DNA from 2 places in the Nocardia sp. NPDC047654 genome. Region 1 is predicted to be linked to the other one. Evidence: riboswitches for the same ligand, from Rfam matches in the RefSeq annotation. Region 1 holds a riboswitch; the other holds the start of a gene.
The links. A riboswitch is a leader RNA that binds a small molecule or an ion and turns the genes downstream of it on or off. The one in region 1 is predicted to bind thiamine pyrophosphate.
Positions count from the first base shown of each region.

Region 1 (9,338 bases):
TCTCTCCTGAAGTCGTTGTCACTGCCTACCGATTTCCGCCGGGTTTTCCGGGGGGCGTCCCTCCGGTGCCGCCGGGGACCCTTGAAGGGTCCAGCGATGGATCCGTGGTCTGGTTGGTGAGGCGGATGAATTCGCCCAAGGGGTCCTTGGGCCGGTAGACGGTACCGTGATCAGTAGTGCTGGGGTCGACGATAACGATGAACCCGTCGTAGCTCATCATGACGGGATTGCCGATTTTGTCCTTGCCCAGACGCTCCATTTGTGGACCCTGAATGATTTGGTAAACCTTCTCCGCGAGTTCGTCCTGCGTCATACCCTTGAAGTCGTCGCGGTGCTTGGTCCAGGCGTGACCGTAGGCGATCTCCTGAGCCATCCTCATGCCCGGATCCTTGCTCCACCCGCCCGGCGGTTGTACCAGCCCGTCGTTGGCGGCCTGGAACAGAATCTCTGTCGAGTCGAGCAGTTGGAGTTTCTCGTTGGCCTCGGCGATCTTCGCGCCCCACTTGGCATCGGCCGTCGCCAGAGTCAACACCAGGCCGTTAAACCGCGAGAGTTGCGTGCCCGCTTCCGAACTCCAGTCATCGACCCCGGTGATGCTCCAGTCGTGGGCAACGGTGACCGGTGCGATGACGTAGTGCTGGAAAATCGTCTTGATCTCCGCCAGCGGGTATTCCATGTCGCGGGCAGCGCCAGCACAGGCGGTACCGAGGTCATAAAACGCGGTGGCGATCGTGCGCATCTGATCTTGCTCGCGGTCGGCCTCGACCTCGGCCGCGTCGCGAGCTTGTCCCTGCCATGCGAGGTCGTGGATCACGGTGTGCATCGAGTTCGATGTCTTCAAGATCAGGTCCGCGATCTGGTCAGACCTGTCTGCGATGCCGGCCAGCGCCGAGACGTCCCAGTTCAGCACCTCCACCGGGGTGGGTGTCGCTCTAGTTACCATCGTGGACACCTGTCGGGACCGAATCGGTCACAGCAGCCAGTTGGGCGGCGGCGGCCATATCGTCATCGTGGTAGATACTCGCCGCATGCTCGAGGAGTTCTGAGAATCGGGTGAACCTAGCCTTCAAAGCATCTCGCGCTTGGGCCGCCAATTGGGTCGTCTGCTCCAGGCTGTGCCCGACTGCGGATCCATTCAACTTACCGTCGACCTGATCGGCGCCCAGGGGCGCAGCTCCATCTATCTCGGTCGGCAACACGGCCAACGCTTGCGCTGCCGTCCGCAGGTTCTCCGGATTGACGTCGAACACAACGATTCCCCCTCCAACTCGCCCCTCGTCCGGCACGATCCAGCCTAGTTCACCGTCTCAGCCGCTCATCGTGAACGATTGGCCGTGGACTCCTCGACAATGGTGAGCACCTCCGAAGCCGCTCTGGTCGCTGCGCCGGGCGCGTCCTTCCCGATGCTGAGCATGCAGATGGAGCCGTGCTCGAGGTGTTCAACCGGCTGCACGAGACATCGTTGCGGGACCGCGCTGCTGCGGGACGCAGGCAATGGAATCCCGCCGCCCGCCGGATCGCGGCGGGCGGCGGTGGTCGTTACGAGACGACGGGCAGGTAGACGGCGTTGCCTTTGCCTGCGAATTCGGCGGACTTCTCCGCCATGCCCGCTTCCAGCGCCTCGACCTCGTTCAGGCCGTGGCGCTCGGCGTATTCGCGCACGTCCGCCGAGATTCGCATCGAGCAGAACTTCGGGCCGCACATCGAGCAGAAGTGCGCGGTCTTGGCGGGTTCGGCGGGCAACGTTTCGTCGTGGTACTCGCGTGCGGTGTCCGGGTCGAGGGACAGGGCGAACTGGTCACGCCAGCGGAATTCGAAACGGGCCTTGGACAGTTCGTCGTCCCGCTGCTGGGCGTGCGGGTGTCCCTTGGCCAGGTCGGCGGCGTGCGCGGCGATCTTGTAGGTGATCACGCCGACTTTCACGTCGTCGCGGTTGGGCAGGCCCAGGTGTTCCTTCGGCGTGACGTAGCAGAGCATGGCGGTGCCCGCCTGCGCGATGATGGCCGCGCCGATGGCCGAGGTGATGTGGTCGTAGGCCGGTGCGATGTCGGTGGCGAGCGGGCCGAGCGTGTAGAACGGCGCCTCCTCACACCACTCCTCCTCGAGCCGGACGTTCTCCACGATCTTGTGCATCGGCACGTGACCGGGGCCCTCGATCATCACCTGCACGCCATGGGATTTCGCGATCTTGGTCAGCTCGCCCAGGGTGCGCAGCTCGGCGAATTGCGCCTCGTCGTTGGCGTCGGCGATGGAGCCGGGCCGAAGGCCGTCGCCGAGGGAGAAGGTGACGTCGTAGCGCGCGAGGATCTCGCAGAGTTCCTCGAAGTGCGTGTACAGGAACGATTCCTGGTGATGCGCCAGGCACCAGGCCGCCATGATCGACCCGCCGCGCGAGACGATGCCGGTCACCCGCTTCGCGGTCAGCGGGATGTAGCGCAGCAGCACGCCCGCGTGCACGGTCATGTAGTCGACGCCCTGCTCGCACTGCTCGATCACGGTGTCGCGGTAGATCTCCCAGGTGAGCGCGGTCGGGTCGCCGTTCACCTTCTCCAGCGCCTGGTAGATCGGCACGGTGCCGACCGGGACGGGGGAGTTGCGCAGAATCCACTCGCGCGTCTCATGGATGTTCTTGCCGGTGGACAGGTCCATGATGGTGTCCGCGCCCCAGCGGGTCGCCCACACCATCTTCTCCACCTCCTCGGCGATCGAGGAGGAGACGGCCGAGTTGCCGATGTTCGCGTTGATCTTGACCAGGAATTTCTTGCCGATGATGGTCGGCTCGAGTTCCGGATGCTTATGGTTGGCCGGGATCACCGCGCGGCCGGCGGCGACCTCCTCGCGCACCAGCTCCGCCGCGACGCCTTCGCGCGCGGCGATGAAGCGCATCTCGGGCGTGACGATGCCCTCGCGGGCCCAGGCGAGTTGGGTGCGCGGGCCCGACCCCTCGGATCTGGTCCAGGTGTCACGCAGCTTCGGTAGACCGCCTTCGAGATCGATCGTCGCAGTCTCGTCGGTGTACGGCCCCGACGTGTCGTAGACGTCGAAGTGTTCGCCATTGGTCAGATTGATCCGGCGCACCGGTATGCGCAGGTCTTCGACTTCGAGATAGTGCTTGACGCTGCCCTCGATGGGGCCGGTTGTGACGCTGTCGACGGGTGTGGTTGCGCCGTCGGACGCAGCGGCGGGTGCCATCTTTTCCTCCCTACGCCGGCATTACCCGGTCAGGTTCATACGGTCGACGGCCCTGACGCCTCTCGGCTAGCCGTCCTCTCAGCCCACTGGTGCGAGCCCCCGTTGGTTGTGAAATTTTCCCGCCCGACCATACCCGGACCGCCCGGCCGCGTGCCCGGCGATTCGCCGCGATCGAGCGAACTCCCAGGCAGCGGCATCGGGGGCGAGTGCCGAGGCGCGGTCGAAAGTCGCGTGCGGGGACGAGGCGCTGCTGAATACCCGGGCGACCGGTCAGGCGCTCGGGAAGGTGTGGCGGCGGACTCCGCGCGCCGAACAGGCGGTGGAATCGGCCTGGCAGCATGCGTGTCCGGTCGGTGTGCCGCCGACGGCGAGGGTGCCCGACCAGGCGGCATGCCCGGGATTTTCGGTCGAGATCACGAGTCTTCCGGCTCGGCCGAATGGCCGGGCGCGCCGCGGGTGCGGCGGGCTTCTTTCATCTCGGCTTCGTAGAGGTGGCGGCGGCCGTCGAGCAATTCGTCCCGGGCGGCCCGTTCGATGTCGCGGAACAGGGCGTAGTAGCCGTCGTCGTATTCCTCGATGATCTGGAACGTCCATCGTCCGGCGAGCACGTTGCGACCGATCAACTCGGTGGATATCCGGTCGGCGATGTGGGCGTGGCCCGCCTCGCGGAACAGCTCCACGGCATCGTCGAGCGCCAGGTCGGCGCCGCCGGTCAGCTGGTGGAAGGCGTACAGGTGACCGCGGGCGCGTTCGATGATCTCCAGGGCCTCCGAGAGTTTGCCGGTGGCGGCGACGGTGGTGTCGTCGACGCCATCGGGCCTGCGGTGCGCTACGTCCGGGCGATCGGTCATGACCTCGCTCCTTGTCTGGCGGATGCAACCGTAGCCGCGGCGTACCCGGAAGGGGGCGAGCTCAAGCGCTGGAAGATTGCTGCTGCGCTCGGCGGAGCGGGGGACTTTCGCCGCCGTCGGCGCGTTCCACGCGGATCGGTGGCGAGTCTTCAGCGACGGCCGAACCGCTGCCGAACGGCCGACGACAGACCGCGGCACTACCGCTCGGCAGCGGGACTCAGCGCGGATGCGCGGGACCGATGCGGCCGGTGACCTCGCCAAATCCGATGCGGGACGTGCGGGGACCGGGAGCCGATGCCGTGATCGTCACTTCGTCGCCGTCTTCGAGGAAGGTGCGTTGCCCGTCGTTCACCGGAATCGGTCGACTCCCACCCCAGGACAACTCGATGAACGACCCGCGCTGGTCCGGTTCGGGGCCGGAGATGGTGCCCGAGGCGTACAGATCACCGGGACGGGTGGAAGCTCCGTTCGCGGTGAGATGAGCGAGCATCTGGGCCGGTGACCAGTACATCCGGGCATAGGGCGGGTGCGCGACCGGTTGCCCGTTCCACGCCACGGTGAGATCGATGTCCAGGCCCCACGCCTCGTTACCCAGCAGGTAGGGCAGTGGCGGGGGCGACTGCTCGGGCAGCGGTATGCGCGCGGGCTCCAGGGCGGCCAGCGGGGTGATCCACGGTGAGAGCGAGGTCGCGAACGACTTACCGAGGAAAGGCCCGAGCGGTTGATACTCCCAGGCCTGGATATCGCGTGCGGACCAATCGTTGACCAGCGCGACGCCGAAGACCCGGTCGGCGAACTCGTCGATGCCGACCGGCACGCCGAGCCGCGAGCCGACACCGATCACGAAGCCGAGTTCGGCCTCGATGTCCAGCCGCCGCGAGGGGCCGAACTCCGGCGCGCCGGATTCGGATCGGCGCTGCCCGCACGGCCGCGCCACCTCGGTGCCGGACACCACCACGGTCCCCGCCCGCCCGTGATAGCCCACCGGCAGGTGGCGCCAGTTCGGCAGCAACGGGTCACCGTCCGGCCGGAACAGGCGGCCGAGGTTCGTCGCGTGATCGATGCTCGCGTAGAAGTCCACGTAGTCGCCGATCCGTACGGGCAGCCGCAGTTCCACGTCGGACAGGGGATGGACGGCGGCGCTGTCCAGCTCGCCTTCGACCGCCTCGCGAATCCGGTCGCGGACCGCGCGCCAGCGTACGGGGCCCTGCGCCAGGAAGGCGTTCAGGCTCGGTTCGGCGAACACCGGATCATCCAGGAGCGCGAGCACATCGATGACGTGTTCGCCGAGCCGCACACCCACCCGGTGGCTTCTTCCGCGCGGCGCGAACACCCCGTACGGCAGGTTGTCCGGACCGAACAAGGACTCCGGGGGTACCTCGACCCTGGTCCTCACGCGGGGCCCCGCCCCGACCAGGTCCACGCGTAGGTCGGGTCCTCGCAGGCCAGGGCGCATTCACCGAGTTCCAGCGGGCGGAAGGTGTCCACCATGACGGCCAGCTCGTCGAAGTACTCGATGCCGATGCTGTTCTCGTAGGCGCCGGGTTGCGGACCGTGGGCGTAACCGCCGGGGTGCACCGACACCGATCCCTGGGTGATCCCGGAACCCTTGCGCGCTTCGTAATTGCCGCCGCAATAGAACATGACCTCGTCGGAATCCACGTTGGAGTGGTAGTACGGCACGGGGATCGACAGCGGGTGATAGTCCACCTTGCGCGGCACGAAATTGCAGATGACGAAGTTGCCGCCCTCGAATGCCTGATGGACGGGCGGCGGCTGATGGATGCGCCCGGTGATCGGCTCGAAGTCGGCGATATTGAATATGAACGGATACAGGCAGCCGTCCCAGCCGACCACGTCGAACGGGTGGGTGGCGTAGACCATCCGGGTGCCGACGACCTGCCCGCTTGTCCGGTGCTTGACCAGCACTTCCACCTCGGTGCCGGTCGCGGTGATCGTCTCGGCCGGTCCGTGCAGGTCGCGCTCGCAGTACGGGGCGTGCTCGAGCAGCTGACCGAACTTCGACAGGTAGCGCTTCGGCGGAGTGATGTGGCCGGTCGCCTCGATCACATACGCCCGCAACGGTTCCGGGCCGGTGGGCCGCCAGCGATGCGTGGTGGCTCGCGGAATGAGCACTTGATCGCCCTGCCGCGCGGGCAGTGCGCCGAACACGGTCTCGACCACCGCCGCGCCGGACTCCACGTACACCAGTTCGTCGCCGATCGCGTTGCGGTACAACGGCGATCCGCCCTTGGCGACGACGTAGGAGATGCGCACGTCGGCGTTGCCGAGCAGCAACCGCCGCCCGGTGACCGGATCCGTCTCCGACGGCGTGTCGCCGGGAAACAGGTTGTGCAGCCGCAGATGACGATGGCGCAGTGGATGATTCGGCGTGGTCCGCTGATCGGGCAACTCCCAGACCGTCGAATCGACCAGCGCAGGCGGCAGGCCGCGGTGATAGAGCAGCGAGGAGTCGCCGGAGAAGCCCTCCTCGCCCATCAGCTCCTCGTAGTAGAGCCGGCCCTGCTCATCCCGATGCTGGGTGTGCCGCTTCGGCGGTACCGCACCCACTTGCCGATAGAACGCCATGACCGTTCCTCCGCCAGCCGGTGGTCGGATAGTTGATCACCATCGTAGTGCGGCCGCGCCGCCTATCAGGCGTTTCGCAGGGCGCGGTAGACCGCAGCCCCGACGAACGCGCCGAGATCCGCCGGTGTCCAGCCGTCCTGGTCCGCGAGCAGCGCGCGCACCGCCCCCTCGCCCGCGGAGACCCACTGCTCCACCAGCACGGGCAGCTTGCGCTCGGCGTCGGCGGTGCCCCAGGCGCGCAGCGTCGGTCGCAGAAGCTTGGCGCAGCGCTCGATGACCAGCTTCCGGCCGCGACCGAACGAGTTCGCCACGGCGGGGTCGGGGTTGCCGTAGACCAGCCGCCAGGCGTCGGGGCGGCTCGCGGCCTTCGTCAGCAGCGCGCGGAACCCCTCGACGAACACGGTCTCGTCCGCGTCCACGTCGCGCGGCGTCACCACCTCCAGCACGCCGCTGACCAGGTAGCCCTCCTCGCGTTGGATCAGCGCCTCGATCAGCTCGACCCGATCGGCGAAGCAGGCGTAGACCACCGGCCTGGTCACGTTCATCCGCTCCGCGATCGCGGCCATGGTGACCGCGGCGATGCCGTTGTCCACGGCGATGGCGAGCGCGGTGTCGAGTACCTGCGGGCGGCGGCGCTCCGGGCCGAGGTGCTGCGCCCGCTGCCGTTGCCCCATGGCCGAGTCGCTGTTCACTGCGCCCAGCCGGGCGCCGGTTGCCCTGTTCCCGCTGCTGCGGCGGGGGAAGGGCGGCTGCGCCGGGCGGGTCACGAGGGCCCGGATCCGTCGGCGAATTCGGCGATCACCGGAGCGTGGTCGCTGGCGCCCTTGCCCTTTCGTGCCTCGCGATCGACCATCGCGTCCGTCACGGTGGCGGCGAGCGCGGGGGAGGCGAGGATGAAATCGATGCGCATCCCCTCTTTGCGCGGGAAGCGCAGCTGGGTGTAGTCCCAGTAGGTGTAGACGCCCGGCCCGGGCGCGAACGGACGCATGACGTCCGCGTACCCGGCGTCCACGACGGCCTGGAAGGCGTCGCGTTCCGGTTTCGACGTGTGCGTCTTGTCGGCGAAGTACTCCACGGACCAGACATCGTCGTCGGTCGGCGCGATGTTCCAGTCGCCCACCAGCGCGATCTCGGCCTGCGGGTCCTCGGCCAGCCAGCGTGCGCCGTTGTCCCGCAGCGCGGCAAGCCATTCCAGCTTGTATGCGTAGTGTGGGTCGGCCAAGTTGCGGCCGTTGGGCACGTACAGGCTCCACACCCGCACGCCACCGCAGGTGGCCCCGATCGCGCGGGACTCGACGACCGGCGTGCTGATCAGCGACTCGCCCGCGTCCTTGTCGAAACCGGGTTGATCGGGGAAGGCGAATTCCACGTCGGTGAGGCCGACTCGGGAGGCGATCGCCACTCCGTTCCACTGGTTGATGCCCAGGTGGGCCACTTCGTAGCCCAGTTCGTCGAAGCGCTCGAACGGGAACTGGTCGTCCCGGCACTTGGTCTCCTGAAGGGCCAGCACGTCGATGTCCTGGCGGTCGAGCCAGTCCGCGACACGGTCGAGCCGGGAGCGGATCGAGTTGACATTCCAGGTGGCGAGACGCACGGCGGCCTTCCTTCGCGCGGGTGACAGGTCTGTTCTACCGCAGGCCGCCGGGCCCGGCGAGTGGCTCCGGCGCGGCGTAGCGGTAGGCGTGGTGTTCGACGAAGCCCAGTTCGCGATACATCGCTCGGGCCGCCTCGTTGGTGGCCTCCACCTGGATGTAGGCGTGGGTCGCGCCGCGGTCGTGGCCCCAGCGCACCAGTTCGGCGCAGACCAGCGAACCGAGCCCGTGCCTGCGATGCGCGGCGGCGACGGCCACACAGGTGAGGCCGACCCAGCGGCGTCCGTCCGGGGCGGTGGTGAGCGCGCCGCGGCCGATCGCGATGGGACGCGGCAGGCCGAGCGAGGCGAAGCCGAGTTGGCCGTCGAGGACCGCGGTCAGCACCTCGGGATCCGGTGCGGCAATCGCCTGCCCGGTGTGAACTTCGCCGCCGTAACGGTGCGTCTCCAGCCAGTCGGCGTCGGGGGCGGCGGCGATCCGCACCATCGAAGGACCCTGAGGCAGCACGAAATTGTCGATGTCGATGGCGAGCATGAGCGTTTCTCGCCAGCTGTGCCAGCCGGGCGGCACGGGGGCCAGCCGATCGGGCAGCGCGAGCTGCAACGGCAGGCCGTGCGCGGTGTACCACTCGCCGATACGGTGCAGCGTCTCCGCGGACACGGTGGCGGGCGCCTCGGAACTGCCCAGCGGCACAGCGGAGTTCGCCCGCCCGGTGTACCCACCGCCCGCACGCGCCAGCCAGCCGTCGATCCACGCGTGTTCCACGCCCGGCCAGGCGTAGGCGGCCGCGGCCTCCAGTGCGCGGATCTCCTTGGTGCGAATCGGCCTTGGACCGAGCGCTTTCAGCGCCACCACGCGCTCCGGCGCCACCGAGACGACCGTGCCGTCGGCGCCGCGCACGGTCGGCGGATCCAGCGCGACGAGTTCGCCGATCACGTCGGTCAACGGTTGGGGATAACCCGCGGGCAACCGATAGCGCAGCACCACGCGGCGGCCCAGCGGAATATCGGGCAGGCCGGCGGCGGGGTCAGTCGTCATGCCCGAACGGGTCGGGATCGGTGCCGGGCAGCCAGCTCAAACCCGGTGTGCCCCAGCCGTTGCGTTTGATCGCCTT
Region 1 is NZ_JBIDDF010000002.1:828,408-837,745, forward strand. Features, by position in the region: gene ACGF7Y_RS12215 (hypothetical protein) at 26-916, opposite strand; gene ACGF7Y_RS12220 (hypothetical protein) at 933-1,250, opposite strand; gene thiC (phosphomethylpyrimidine synthase ThiC) at 1,540-3,192, opposite strand; TPP riboswitch at 3,183-3,305, opposite strand; gene ACGF7Y_RS12230 (hypothetical protein) at 3,606-4,043, opposite strand; gene fahA (fumarylacetoacetase) at 4,261-5,439, opposite strand; gene ACGF7Y_RS12240 (homogentisate 1,2-dioxygenase) at 5,436-6,632, opposite strand; gene ACGF7Y_RS12245 (TetR/AcrR family transcriptional regulator) at 6,698-7,324, opposite strand; gene ACGF7Y_RS12250 (exodeoxyribonuclease III) at 7,396-8,226, opposite strand; gene ACGF7Y_RS12255 (GNAT family N-acetyltransferase) at 8,261-9,262, opposite strand; gene ACGF7Y_RS12260 (peptide deformylase) at 9,252-9,338, opposite strand, start outside.

Region 2 (9,338 bases), on a different contig from region 1:
CCCAGCCGCGGATGTGGACGGCCCATACCGCGCCCCATTGGTCGCGCATCGCCAGCTGAGTGGTCAGCGACGCGTGCGTCACGGCGAGCGCTTCCTCCGGGTCACCATGTTTGGTCAGTGCGATAGCCCGGGCCAGGCCGACCCAGGACGTCGCCCACCGCGCCCCGGAGCGCTCGGCGTGCTCCAGGTGCCGCCGGGAGATCTCCAAGGCCTGCGCGGGTGTACCGAGCAACGCCGCGGCCAGCGCTTCGAACAGTTCGCTCATCGCGGCCCCACCACGGTCGCCGTCGACGGAGAACTTCTCTCGCGCGCGGGCCAGCACCGCTATCGCGCGCACGTCGCGGTCCACCAGCATCATCTCGGCACCTCGGGCGAACTCGACCGGGGCGGGCAGACCGAGGTCGCGGTCGGGCTGCTCGCGCCAGCCCGCCCGGGTGGCGCCGTCGGGCGCGCACAGCGCCACGCACTCGTCGAGCGTGCGTTCGGCGTCGTGGTGCAGGCCTTGGCACAGGCTGATCCACGCGATCAGCGACATCGTCGTGACCTGCAGCGGCAGCGGCGGCGGGTCGAGTTCCCGACTGGCGGCCAGCGTGCGCTCGGCCCAGCGGCGCGGTTCCCGCAGCGAGCCGGTGAGAAACGGGCAGCGCAGCGCGATCAGCCCGGCGGCGATCTCCAGCCCGACGGCGGCCTCCTCCGCGGTGGCGAGGCTGCCCGCCATCGCGCACAGCAGGTTGTCCCAGGCTGCCCGCGCCCAATCCAGCAGCCGCTGTTCGTCCGGGCCGAACCATCCGGCTCGGGCGGCGACGACCTTGTCGCGGTAGTAGCGGCGGTGCCCGCGCGCCAGCCGCGCCGGTTCACCGCCGCGTTCGCTCGCGCGCTGCTGGGCGAACAGGCGAACGCTCTCCAGAAGCGAATACCGCACCGTGGTCGCGGTCAGATGCACGGAGACCAGCGATTGGTCCGCCAATCGCTCGAGCAGGCCCTCGATCTCGGCGCGGGCCAAGCCGTCCGGCTCGTCATCGGCGCAGATCGCCTCGATCGCCTCCAATTCGGCGCCGACGTCCGATTCCGCCGCGTCCGCGCTGTCGTGGTCCACGTCGTACCCGGCCGCGAACACCGACAGGCGGTCGAACAGCAGCCGCTCTTTGTCCCCGCACAGGTCGTAGGACCAGGCTATGACGTCGCGGATGCCTTGGTGGCGCGCCTCCGCACCGACCCGCGGACCGTGCGACCAGCGCAGCCGCCGGTCGGTGGCCTCACCGCTGAGGTCACGCAGGATCATCGGCAGCGGCTGCCGCAACAGCCGCGCGGCGGCAAGCCGAATGTAGAGCGGATGGTTGTGCACGTGACGGCAGATCGCCACCGCCAGCTCGGTCTCGTCGTCGGCGACGGCGTGCCCGGTCAGACCGGCGCGGGCCCGGAACAGAGCCAGCGCCTGTTTCCGCGACAGCGCGGGCACCGGTACCAACTGCTCGTCGACCCATCCGATCGCCTCGCGGCTGGTGGCCAGCACCGTGAGGCCCGGCGCCGCCTCCAGCAGGTCGGCGATCACCCGGCCCGCGCCATCCAGGACGTGTTCGCAATTGTCCATCACCAGGATCGTCTGCAGGGTGCGCCCGACCGCGTCGCGGCGGCGCAGCGTGTCCAGCACCGCTTCCCACGCCGAGCGTCCGGAGAAGTCGGCGTCCATCAGCGAGCGCGCGACTTGTTCCTCGACCGCCGCCGCGTCGGCGTTCCGCGAGAGCAGCGCCAAGCGCACCCAGTGCACCGGAACACGGCGCGCCTTGTGGAACCGGTGCACCGCTTCGGTCGCCAGCCGTGTTTTGCCGATGCCGCCGGCGCCGATCAGCGTGACCAGGCGGGTCCCGCCCAGCAGCGCCATCCCGATCCTTTCCAGCTCACGTTCGCGCCCGACGAAATCACTGGCGGCCGCGGGTGGGAAACCCGGACTCGACGCACGTCCTACCGACACAACAGTGCAGCGTAGTCCGGCCGCATCCGGAGATTCGCGGGTCTCTACCGATGTGCCGCGCCCACCTATACGCGGACTATTGCGCTGTCGCGGTAGTTCACGACCGGAAGGACACGAGGGTGGGACAGATACTGGTACTCGGGGCGGGCGAATGCGGATTACCCCTCGCCCATCGTCTGCTGCGCGGTGGCCGGGCCGTCACGCTGGTGACCGATCGGGACGCCGAGGCGGTGCTCACCGGCACGGTGACCAGCACCCAGGTCAAGTTCCCGCCGACGCTCGACCTCGAATCGGACCTCGGCCTCGGCTTCTGGCGCTCGACCGCCCCCAACATCGAAGGTATCCGGTTCACCATGGCCGTCGACCGTGCGACGGTGGTGACCTGGGCCGGACGATTCACCCGCCCCGCGCAGAGCGTGGATCAGCGGACGGTGTTCGCGCGCTGGCTCGGCGAGTTCCTGGCCGCGGGTGGCGACCTGCGCATCGCCGACCCCTCGGTGGCCGAACTCGACCGGGCCGCCGCCGACTACGCCCTGACCGTGGTGACCCGCGCCGGACGCGAGTTCGCCGGCTGTTTCGAGGCCGATCCGGCGTGGCCCGCGCCCGCCGCCGCGCTGCGACGGCTCGCCGTGCTTTACCTGGACGGTGTCGAGCCGGACCCGGAGGGCCTCGGCTCCTACACCGCGCTACCCGAGCACGGTGAAGTGATCTCCTATCCCGGCCTCACCGGGCGGCCGGGGCAGGAACGCCGCTGCGAGATCTTGCTTTTCGAGGCGCGGGCGGGCGGCGCGCTGGACGTATTCGACCAGCACGGCACGCCGGCACAGCGCTGGGCACAGGCCAGGCGACTGCTGGAAGCGCACCTGCCCGCCGAACTCGCCGAGCGCTACCGGCACGCCGAACCGACCGACGCCGGGGCCACGCTGGTAGGGGCGGTGACCCCGGTCATGCGCCGTCCGGTGGGCACCCTGCCCTCGGGACGGCCGATGCTGGGCGGAGGCGACGTCGTCTGCCGGATGGATCCCGGTGGCGCGCAGGGCGCCAACAACGCCGTGCACTGCGCGATCCGCTACGGCGAGGCGATCCTGCACGACCCGGACGGTCCCTATGACCGCGCGTGGATGGAATGGGCGGCCGCGCCGTGGCTGACGGCCGTCGCGCACCCCGCCGCGCGGTGGACGGCGACGGTGCTCGATCCGCCCCCTGCCATGCAGGAGATGATGCTCGCCGCCCGGCACGAACCGGCGCTGGCCGACGCCTTCGCCGACACCTTCGCGCGACCGGCGAACCTCGCCCGGCTCGCACCGAAGGTGCCGTCCTGACCGATTACCGGATCTCAGGATCGCCAGGGCTGCGATGCCGGGAAGATAACCGGCAGTGCGGCCATGGCACGGTGGAAAGGTCCCGGCCGCCAAGTCAATTCGTGCACCGGCACGGCGGGCCGCAATTCCGGCAGGGCGTCCAGCAGCTGGTCGACCGCATCCTGGGCGATGAGATAGGCCGGGCTGCGGGCGGGACAAGCGTGCGGTCCGGCGCCCCACGCCAGATGCGACCGGTTGCCGCTGTGGTTGTGCCCGCTGATCGCCGGGTCGTTGTTGCAGGCGGCGAAACTGATGACGACCGGTTGGTGGGCGGGCAGCCAGACGTCATCGATCAGGATCGGCTGGCGCGGATAGGTGACCGAGAAATTGGCCATCGGCGGGTCGGTGAACAACACCTCGTCCAGCGCGTCGCGAGTGGACAGGCTGCCGCCGAGGACGTCGCCACCGAACCGGTCGTCGGTGAGAATCAGCAGCAGGGTGTTGACGATCAGATTCTGCAACGGTTCGATACCCGCGCCGTAGAGCACGACGAGCTGATGGATCACCTCCGCGTCGTCCAGGCCGGCCGGATGCCGCAGCAGTCGTGTGGTGATGTCCCGGCCCGGCTCGGCGCGCTTCAGTTCGATCAGCCGCAGCAGGGCGGTGCCGAGCATGCGGTTGCCCTCCTCGGCGTCCACCCCGTCGAACACGGCGGCGGTCGCGGCGGCGACCTCTCGCCCGATCTCCGGCGGGCAGCCCAGCAGAGCGTTGATCACCTCGAAGGCCAGCGGAAGGGCGTACTGGGACACCAGATCGGCGCTGCCCGCCGCACCGAAGGCGTCGATCAGCCCGGCCGCGATCCGCTCCACCGTTTCGTGCAAGGCGTGCAGGTCGACAGCGTTGATGCTCGCGGTGTTGACCTGCCGGTAGCGCGCGTGCGCCTCGCCCACGCTGCGCATGGCGTTGGGTCGCCACTCCAGTACCGGCAGCACCGGGCAGTCGGCGGGGACGTTCGCCTGCCAGGCGCGCGGGTCGGCGGGAAAGTGCTGCGGGTCGTGCATGATTCGCACGGCGGTGTGGTAACTGAGCACCAACGTCGCGGGCACGCCAGGGGCCAGCTCGACCGGCGCCATCGACCCGTAGCGGGCCCGCATGTCCCGGTAGGCGCGATGTGGATCGGTCGCGAAATCCGGCGAATACAGCGATATCCGCTCGATCCGGTGGTCGATGGGCGAACCGTGGTGGACGCCGGATTCGTTGATGGTCCGGTCGAGATCTCGGGGCGTGGTCAAACGCGTGACTCCCACAGTAGAAGCGTTTTCGGCGAGCGCGGGTGAGCGAACTCGGCGCGGATCGTCGCGACGCCGTCGTTCGGTCCATGCGGTGCACCGTCGGGCCGCGTCTTCTCGACCGCGCAGCGGCTCGACACACAGGATGGTCGCGTAGGTAGGGTCCGGACATCGGTAGTGGCGGCCTGCCTGCGGCGATGCGATTACTCGTCCGCGCGGCGGCCGCCCCCTCACCGGCCACGGTCACCGGCAGCTGCGCGCGGCTTCGTCCGCGCTCGCGAACCCGTTGGTGATGCTGAACATTCGCTGAAGGCGCTCCGGCCGATCGAGCGGTCGGGTGCGCTGCGAGGTGCCGGCGGCGTGCTCGCATCGCCGGGAGCACAAGCACTTCCACGCGCGGACGGCTGGTGTATAACTTCCATCGGCCCGGTCGACTCCACCGACAAGCGATAGCGAGACACGATGCACGGTTACCTGAATCAGGTGTCCCAAGGCACGACCCCCTCCGGCTATCCGACGCGTGAGCCCGAGACCCACGCGGTCGCACCGCCCCGCCCGGCGGATCTCGTCGTCAGCGCACTGTTGTGGTTCCTGCCCGCGACGCTGGCCGCGATGTCGACCATCCTCGCGCCGTGGTTCCTGATGGCGGGGGGCATCTGCGCGTCCAAGCCCGAGTGCCGGGTCGACACCAGCGCGGGCGTGTGGATCATGGTCGGGGGCGGGATCGTGGGATTCGCCGTGGGGGTGCTGCTCTCGGGCATGGCGGCCCGGCAGGGGCGGGCGTTGTTCCCCGGCGCGCTCGTCGGTGCGGTGCTGGTCGTGCTGGCCTGGTTCGCCGCCTCGTTCCTCATGGGCTGAACGCCGAGCGGCCGGATGACGGCCCGGCGGGAGCGGCTGCGAGCCGACGTGTTCCGGCGCCGCGAGAGACATCAGTGCGCGTCGTAGATGCCCTGATGGTGGGCCGGTGCCGTGGTGCATGGGAAGTCGCCGCCTCGTCCGCTCCGGCTCTTCTCCCCCGACACGGAAAATTGGCGCGGGTGTACTATTCGCCGGAATCACCCCACCGCGGGAGCTCGGGTACGGCCGGGCTGAGAGGGCGAACCGCACGCGTCGCCGACCGCATGAACCTGTCCGGGTAATGCCGGCGTAGGGAGAGCGTTTCCGTCATGTCGTCATCGACCCGCGCGAACGCGCACGAAGCCCCCCTGACCCTCGACCAGCCCGCGCCGAAAGTGCTCTCGTTCTGGGACCAGAGTGCGTTCTGGGCCAATCTCGGCGTCAGCCTCTTCGCCTTCTCCGGGGCGTACACGGTGCTCGCGCCGAACGCCGAGGGGGCCGCGCAGCTCTCGATCGCGGCCGGAATCCTGGCGACCGTCCTGGGCACGCTGGTCGGCGCGGCGATGCTCGGCGCCGCGGCGCTGACGGGTGCGCGCACGGGACAACCCGCGATGGTCCTGCTGCGCGGGCTGTTCGGCGCGAAGCTCAGCTATCTGCCCACCGCGCTCAACATCGCTCAGTTGATCGGCTGGGGAACGTTCGAGCTGATCGTCATCGGTGACGCGGCCGAGGAACTGTTCGGCGGCGGCCAACACTGGCTCTACGTGGTGGTCGCGGGCGTACTGACGACGGTACTCACGATCTGGCCGCTCGGCTCGGTGCGGTTGCTGCGCAGATTCGTCACCGCCGGCGTCGTGATCGCCCTTGTCTGGTTCTACGCGCAGTTCTTGCGCGCCGGTCTGCCCGATCTGCGGGCGAACCCGGGCCCGAGCGGGGGCGGCCCGTTCGGCGTCGACTGGAACCTCTTCTGGGTTGCCACCGATGCCGCCTTGGCGGTCTCCATCTCGTGGGTGCCGGTCGCCGCGGACTACACCCGGCACGCCCGCTCCGGTCGCTCGGCGTTCGGCGCGGCAGGCGGGGCGTACGCGCTCACCCAGATCATCGCCTACGTCCTCGGCCTGTTCGCGCTGGCGCTCGCGACCGGCGAAGGCGGACCGTACGCGCCTTTCCTGCACGTGAGCCTCGGTGCCCTGTTCTTCTTCGTTTTCGTGCTGCGAGAGGCGGATCAGTCCTTCGCCAATGTCTATTCCACCGCCGTCTCGATCCAGAATCTCGCACCGCGCGTCGATCGCCGGGTGCTCTCGATCGGCCTCGGTGCCCTGATCACGATTCTGGCTCTGCGGTTGAACATGGCGAACTACTTCGGCTTCCTCGGGCTGATCGGCTCGGTGTTCGTGCCGCTGCTCGGTGTGCTCGTCGCCGACTTCTTCTTGCGTGCCCGTCGCGAGTGGAACACCGCACCGGACGCGCCCGCGCGCTGGGGCATGGTGGCCGCCTGGCTGACCGGGTTCGCCGTATATCAACTGGTCAACCCGGGTGACGCCGGTGCGTGGACGCGATTCTGGGACGGCGTTCGGCAGGCTGTGCACTTCACCGGGCAGGCGTGGATGAGCGCATCGCTGCTGTCGTTCCTGGCGGCGCTGGCGGTGGCCTGGCTGGTCGGCAAGGTGACGGCGAAGACCACATCGGCGTAGTGAATTTGCCACCATGGAGAGATGGGCCGGATCAGGATCGGTACGTCGGGCTGGGTCTACCCGCCGTGGCGCGGAACGTTCTACCCTCAGGGCCTCGCGCACAAGCGCGAATTGGCCTATCTGTCGGAGCGACTCGACAGCGTCGAGATCAACGGCTCGTTCTATTCGTTGCAGCGCCCGTCCAGTTACCAGAGGTGGGCGGAGCAGACTCCGGCCGACTTCCTGTTCGCGGTGAAGGGCAGCCGCTTCATCACACACATGAAGCGGCTGCGCGACGGTGACGAACTGCTGGCGAACTTCCTCGCGTCCGGCCCGCTGGCGCTCGGGCCCAAACTGGGCCCGATTCTCTGGCAGCTGCCCCCGACCTTCCGCTTCGACGCCGACGTGTTGGACGGCTTCTTGTCCCGGCTCCCCCGCAGCACCGAGCAGGCCGCCGAGATCGCGCGGCGCCACGATCACCGCGTCGAGCCCGCGCACACCAGCACCGATGCCGACCGGCCGGTGCGGCATGCCCTGGAAATCCGGCACGACAGCTTCATCACCCCGGCGTTCACCGATCTGCTGACCCGTCACAACGTGGCCCTCGTCGTCGCCGACGCCGCGGGCAAGTATCCGCTGCTCGAAGAGGTCACCGCCGACTTCGTCTACATCCGGTTGCACGGGCACGACGAGCTCTACGTCAGCGGATATACCGACGAGGGCTTGGACATGTGGGCGGAGAAGATCCGCTCGTGGGCCGGATCGTGCGACGTCTACACCTATTTCGACAATGACGCGAAGGTGCGGGCGCCCCGCGACGCGATGGCGTTGCGCGAGCGCCTGGAACCGGTCGTCCGGCCCGCGGGGTGAGGCCGGTGCGGCAGGTCGCGGTCTGCGGACCGAGAGAGTGCACGCAGCAGGAAGCGGCGTGGGCGCGCGCGGTCGGCGGGCTCTTGGCGCGAGCGGGGGTGACCGTGCTGTGCGGTGGCGGCACCGGCGTGATGGCCGCGGTCGCCGCCGGCACCGCCGAGGCCGACGGGCTCGTGATCGGCGTGCGTCCGGACACCGATCGCGGCGCGGTGTGTCCCGGATTGTCGGCGGTGCTGTTCACGAACATGGGTGAGGCGCGCAACGCGATCCTCGTCGAGTCGGCGGACGCGGTGATCGTCATCGGCGGCTCGTGGGGCACGCTGTCGGAGGTCGCGCTCGCGCGTCGGCGCGGCGGGATTCCGGTGGTCTCTCTGGGCGGTTGGGAGATTCGCGACGCGAAGGGGCGACCGGTGGCGGCCACGGTGGTCGCGGCCGACCCGGCGGATGCGGTGCGCCGGGCGCTGGACGGGATCGCGCGGGCCGAGCCGACCTGATACGGCCCCAGTCGGACGGATGATCGGCCCCATGCCGCCGGATCGGGCCACAGCTCGCGCCATCGAGCAGCTCATGGGCGGAAAGCCACGCCCCCCGTCCCAGCGCGAGACGCAACTCGGCCTGCTCGACCTGCGCCAGGGTATCCGCGGCCGAGCTTGTCCTACGCCATCCGATTACCCACCGCCACAGTTATTTCGGCATGCCGAGGCCCCTGATCTGGTCCGACACAGAACTTTCCGATCACGCGATCTCGCGTGCCATGCAAGTTTCGTTACGGTGGAGACGCCGGTCATCCGGGAGGCACCGCGGCAACTGTCCCTTCTTCCAGGAGCGTTTCCGATGGACGTACCGTCCCAGCACACCCTCGCCGTCCCCGGCGCCACCCTCTACTACGAGATTCGCGGCGCCGGACCGCTGTTGTTGCTGATCCCCGGCGGCAACGGCGACGCCGGGACTTTCGACGGCATCGCCGAACGTCTCGCCGACCGCTACCGCGTGGTTTCCTACGACCGGCGCGGTTTCACCCGCAGTCCCCTCGACGGGCCGCCGGACGATCGCGTGGTCACCGACGGCCTGGACGCCGCGGCGCTGCTCACACACCTGACCGACCAGCCTGCCCACGTGCTCGGCAGCAGCTCGGGCGCGATCGTGGCACTCGAATTGCAGCGCGCCCGGCCGGAACTGGTGCGCACGCTCGTCGCCCACGAACCACCGCTGGCCACGCTGCTGCCCGATGCCGAGAAGTGGTTGACCTTCCTGGACGGCATCTACGAACAGAGCAGGAGCGAGGGCACGCCCGCGGCCATGGCGGCGTTCGCGAAGGGCATCGGTCTGCGGATCGCGCCGCCTGCGCCGGGCGAGCAGTTGCCGCCGCAAGCCGTCGAGATGGTGGGGAGGATCC
Region 2 is NZ_JBIDDF010000022.1:53,607-62,944, reverse strand. Features, by position in the region: gene ACGF7Y_RS33605 (AAA family ATPase) at 1-1,972, opposite strand, end outside; gene ACGF7Y_RS33600 (styrene monooxygenase/indole monooxygenase family protein) at 2,092-3,294, shown strand; gene ACGF7Y_RS33595 (cytochrome P450) at 3,309-4,565, opposite strand; gene ACGF7Y_RS33590 (hypothetical protein) at 5,025-5,420, shown strand; TPP riboswitch at 5,618-5,732, shown strand; gene ACGF7Y_RS33585 (purine-cytosine permease family protein) at 5,729-7,093, shown strand; gene ACGF7Y_RS33580 (DUF72 domain-containing protein) at 7,115-7,942, shown strand; gene ACGF7Y_RS33575 (LOG family protein) at 7,948-8,436, shown strand; gene ACGF7Y_RS33570 (alpha/beta fold hydrolase) at 8,777-9,338, shown strand, end outside.
Region 2: it holds a riboswitch for thiamine pyrophosphate, as region 1 does, so the genes downstream of both, ACGF7Y_RS33585 (purine-cytosine permease family protein) here and thiC (phosphomethylpyrimidine synthase ThiC) in region 1, are expected to answer to the same signal.